Regions from separate parts of the Streptomyces sp. NBC_01454 genome, predicted to be linked through region 2. Evidence: riboswitches for the same ligand, from Rfam matches in the RefSeq annotation. Region 2 holds a riboswitch; the other holds the start of a gene.
What was found. A riboswitch is a leader RNA that binds a small molecule or an ion and turns the genes downstream of it on or off. The one in region 2 is predicted to bind glycine.
Positions count from the first base shown of each region.

Region 1 (2,195 bases), 4.8 Mb from region 2:
GGCGACGACCTCGGCGGCCCGGCCCGGCACCCGCGCGGTCAGGGTGTCGAAGTAGGCGCCGTGCACGGTCTCCACCCCGCCGGCCCGCAGGCCCTCGGCGAGGATGGTCGCGTAGCGGTGGGTGCGGCGGGCGATGGTCCGCAGGCCCTCGGGGCCGTGGTAGACGGCGTACATCCCGGCCATGACGGCGAGCAGCACCTGCGCGGTGCAGATGTTGCTGGTGGCCTTCTCGCGGCGGATGTGCTGCTCACGGGTCTGCAGCGCGAGGCGGTAGGCCTTGTTGCCGTCGGCGTCGACGGAGACGCCCACCAGGCGGCCGGGCAGGCTGCGGGCGAACTGGTCGCGCACGGCCATGAAGCCGGCGTGCGGGCCGCCGAAGCCCATCGGGACGCCGAAGCGCTGGGTGGTGCCGACGGCGATGTCCGCGCCGAGCTCACCGGGCGAGGTCAGCAGCGTCAGGGCCAGCAGATCGGCGGCCACGGTGACGATCGCGCCCAGCTCGTGGGCCTGCTCGATGACGCCGCGCGGGTCGCGGACCGCGCCGGAGGCACCCGGGTACTGCAGCAGCACACCGAAGACACCGCGCTCGGCGACCTCGGCGGGGATCCCCTCGCTCAGGTCCGCGACCACGACCTCCACGCCGGTCGGCTCGGCGCGGGTCCGGATCACGGCGACGGTCTGCGGCAGACAGTCGGCGTCGATCAGGAAGACGCCCTGCTTGACCTTGCCGACCCGGCGGGACAGCGACATGGCCTCGGCCGCGGCGGTGCCCTCGTCCAGCAGGGAGGCGCCGGAGGTGGGCAGCCCGGTCAGCTCGGCGACCATGGTCTGGAAGTTCAGCAGCGCCTCCAGGCGGCCCTGCGAGATCTCCGGCTGGTAAGGCGTGTACGCGGTGTACCAGGCCGGGTTCTCCATCACGTTCCGCAGGATCACCGGCGGGGTGAAGGTGCCGTAGTAGCCGAGTCCGATCATGGACGACAGCACCTGGTTACGGTCCGCGAGGTCGCGCAGCTCCGCCAGGACCTCGGCCTCGGTACGGGCCTGCGGCAGGCCGAGCGCCTCCGTGCTCTTGATCACGTCGGGTACGGCGGTGGCGGTCAGTTCGTCCAGCGAACCGAAACCGACGTGCGCGAGCATCTTCGCCTGCGCCTCGTGGTCGGGACCGATGTGCCGGCGCGCGAAGGGGGTGCCGCTTTCCAGCTCGGTCAAGGAGATGCGATTGGTGGTCATCTGCGGGGGCCTCCTGGTCGGTGCGACCTACGAGGGGCACCACGAGGCGGGTGCCCGGACGGCCCTCCCCCTCTGTCATCTCAACCTGAGAGCTTCACCGGCCCGCGCGAGGCGGCCCGGCTTTCACCGTCGGTGAGGAGGGGTCCCGGAGCTGTGCCTTCCGAGGCCCGCCCTGCTTTCCAGAGTGACCTCGTCCATGCGGTACGTGTGCCTGAGAGATTCCGGGGAGGATTTGCTCCTTCGGCGCCCTGGTCGCGAACGACAAGGACTCTCCCGCACGGGGTCTACGGCCATTCGCCAGCCTACCAGCGCAGCAGTCGAAGGATCCTTCGAGTGGCCAGGGCATGAAATGTGCCGTTTGGTAGTTGTCACAGGGCAGTTGCGACCAATTGGAGGGGCCGTGCAAACCGATATCGATCCCCGGAGCCTGATCGGCCGCAAAGCGTTCGACCGGAACGGCGCGAAAATAGGCACGATCGACGAGGTCTACCTCGACGACGCGACGGGGGAACCGGAGTGGGCGGCCGTGCGCACCGGACTTTTCAGCCGGGACGCGTTCGTCCCCCTCGAGCCCAGCAAAATGGTCGGTGAGGGCCTGCACATTCCCTACGACCGCAAGCTGATCAAGGACGCGCCGGACTTCGGCGTGGGCCGCCATCTCTCCCCCGAGCAAGAACTCCAGCTCTACCACCACTACCGGCTGGATATCTCCTCCCCGACCGATCCGGTGTCCTCACCCGGATCCGGCGACAGCGACTTCGGCAAGATCGCCGGCTCGGACGACTGAGCATCCGCCGGCCCCCCGCCCACCAGCGGCAGGGGCTCCCCCGGCCGCAGCGCCGGGTCCTCGACAGCAAAGGTCCGCACCCTTCCCGGTGCGGACCACGGCGTTTCGAAGCGGATGGTCACTCTCCCCACTCCGCTCCCCTGCACCCAGCCGGCACCGTACTCCTCGTGCACCACGT
Region 1 is NZ_CP109460.1:7,275,541-7,277,735, reverse strand. Features, by position in the region: gene gcvP (aminomethyl-transferring glycine dehydrogenase) at 1-1,230, opposite strand, end outside; glycine riboswitch at 1,420-1,516, opposite strand; gene OIU81_RS32230 (PRC-barrel domain-containing protein) at 1,631-2,017, shown strand; gene OIU81_RS32225 (DNA polymerase IV) at 1,924-2,195, opposite strand, start outside.
Region 1: linked by a shared signal. The riboswitch ahead of gcvP (aminomethyl-transferring glycine dehydrogenase) and the one ahead of gcvT (glycine cleavage system aminomethyltransferase GcvT) in region 2 are both predicted to bind glycine.

Region 2 (2,195 bases):
GCTCCCGGGGGAGCGCGCCGCTACTTCTGCCGCTTGTAGAACGGCAGCGCGGTGACCTCGTACGGCTCATGGCTTCCACGGATGTCCACGCAGACACCCTCGGTGCCCGGTGTGGCGTAGGCCGCGTCGACATAGGCGATGGCGACCGGCTTGCCCAGGGTGGGGGAGGGCGCCCCGGAGGTGACCTCACCGATGACCGTGCCGTCGGCGGTGACGACCCGGTATCCGGCGCGCGGCACCCGGCGGCCCCCGGCGATCAGACCGACCAGCTTGCGTGGCGGGTTCGCCTCGGCGCGCTCGGCGGCCGCGGCCAGCGCGGCGCGGCCGATGAAGTCACCGTTGTTGCTGGTCTTCTCGAACTTCACGACCCGGCCCAGGCCCGCGTCGAACGGCGTGGTCGCGGTGGTCAGCTCGTGCCCGTACAGCGGCATGCCCGCCTCCAGGCGCAGCGTGTCGCGGCAGGACAGACCGCAGGGCACCAGCCCGGCGTCCTTGCCGGCCGCGGACAGCGCCTCCCACAGGGCGACCGCGTCCGCCGGCCGCACGAACAGCTCGAAGCCGTCCTCGCCGGTGTAGCCGGTACGGGCGATCAGTGCCTCGACGCCGGCGACCGTGCCGGGCAGCCCCGCGTAGTACTTCAGGCCGTCCAGGTCGGCGTCGGTCAGCGCCTTGAGGATGCCGGGGGACTCCGGTCCCTGCACCGCGAGCAGCGCGTAGGCGTCCCGGTCGTCGCGGATCGCGGCGTCGAAGCCGCCCGCCCGTGCGGTCAGCGCGTCCAGGACCACCTGGGCGTTGGAGGCGTTGGCGACGACCATGTACTCCTGGTCGGCCAGGCGGTAGACGATCAGGTCGTCGAGGATGCCGCCCTCGGCCTCACAGATCATGGTGTAGCGGGCGCGGCCGGTCTTGACGCCGCCGATGTTGCCCACCAGCGCGTAGTCGAGGAGATCGGCGGCCTGCGGGCCGGTGACGGTGATCTCGCCCATGTGGGAGAGGTCGAAGAGGCCGGCGCGGGTACGGACGGCGAGGTGCTCCTCGCGCTCGCTGCTGTAGCGCAGCGGCATGTCCCAGCCGGCGAAGTCGGTCATGGTCGCGCCGAGTGCACGGTGGGTGGCATCCAGCGCGGTACGGCGGGGGGCATCAGTCATGGTTCTGGGCTCCCAGGCATGGGTGAGAGGACGTTCTCCCCATCTGTCATCGGAACCTGAGAGGTTCACCGGGATCCCGCGAACGGACCCGGTTTGCACCTTGGGTGGAGCCATCCCATGAACCGGGCGGTGGCTCGCTTTTCAGATCTGCCTAGCCCGCGCGGTATAGGGGCCTGAGAGATTCAAGGGAGGACTTGCTCCTTCGGCGCCCCGCCCATGGCGGCCGGGGACTCTCCCGCGCGGGTTCAAGCGGCCGGTATGGAGTTGGCGGTGCACAAGTGAGACGCATGGTGCACCTGGCGGCCACATCATTGCACGGGTTCGCCGGATACAGGAGCCCCTGTGGGTGCCCCGCCCATGACGTGGGCGGATCGGGGAACCACCTTGATGGGCATTACCTTTTCTTGACACTCTGCGGGTACGGGACGGACTCGAACCGGAACAGAACCGGACGGGGAGGGTGATCACGGTGCACGGAGAAGCGGCATGCGGTGCCACTTCGGGGGTCGTGCCCGCCAGGGCCGTGTCTGCCGGGGCCGTGCGTCCCGGCGCCGTGGCGGGGGCCGCCGCCGTGTCCCGCGGCGGGCGGGCGCGGCGCACGGTCCTGCGGCCCGGCCGCCGCGCCGGGGTCGTGGATCTGCGGGGCGCGGGGCGGGCGCGGGGCGCGGTGGAGCTGCGGTTCCCGGCGGGCGATCTGGTGGTGGTCTCCGGGCTGCCGGGCAGCGGCAAGAGCACCCTGATGCACCGTGTGGTGCCGCCGCTGGACGGGCGCGGCGCCCTGGTCCACCGCATCGATTCGCAGGACGTACGCGAACGGTGGGAGCGCGGCAGGCTGCGCCGGCTGCCCTACGCCCTCTACCGCCCGCTGGTCCGGGTCGCCCACTATCTGGCGCTGCGCCGCGCGTTGCGCTCCGGCGACAGCGTGGTGGTGCACGACTGCGGGACGCTGGCGTGGGTGCGCGGCTGGCTCGCCCGGACGGCGCTGCGCGGCGGCCGCGGGCTGCATCTGGTGCTGCTCGATGTGCCGCCGGAGGTGGCGCGCTCCGG
Region 2 is NZ_CP109460.1:2,476,236-2,478,430, reverse strand. Features, by position in the region: gene gcvT (glycine cleavage system aminomethyltransferase GcvT) at 21-1,148, opposite strand; glycine riboswitch at 1,300-1,396, opposite strand; gene OIU81_RS10665 (AAA family ATPase) at 1,672-2,195, shown strand, end outside.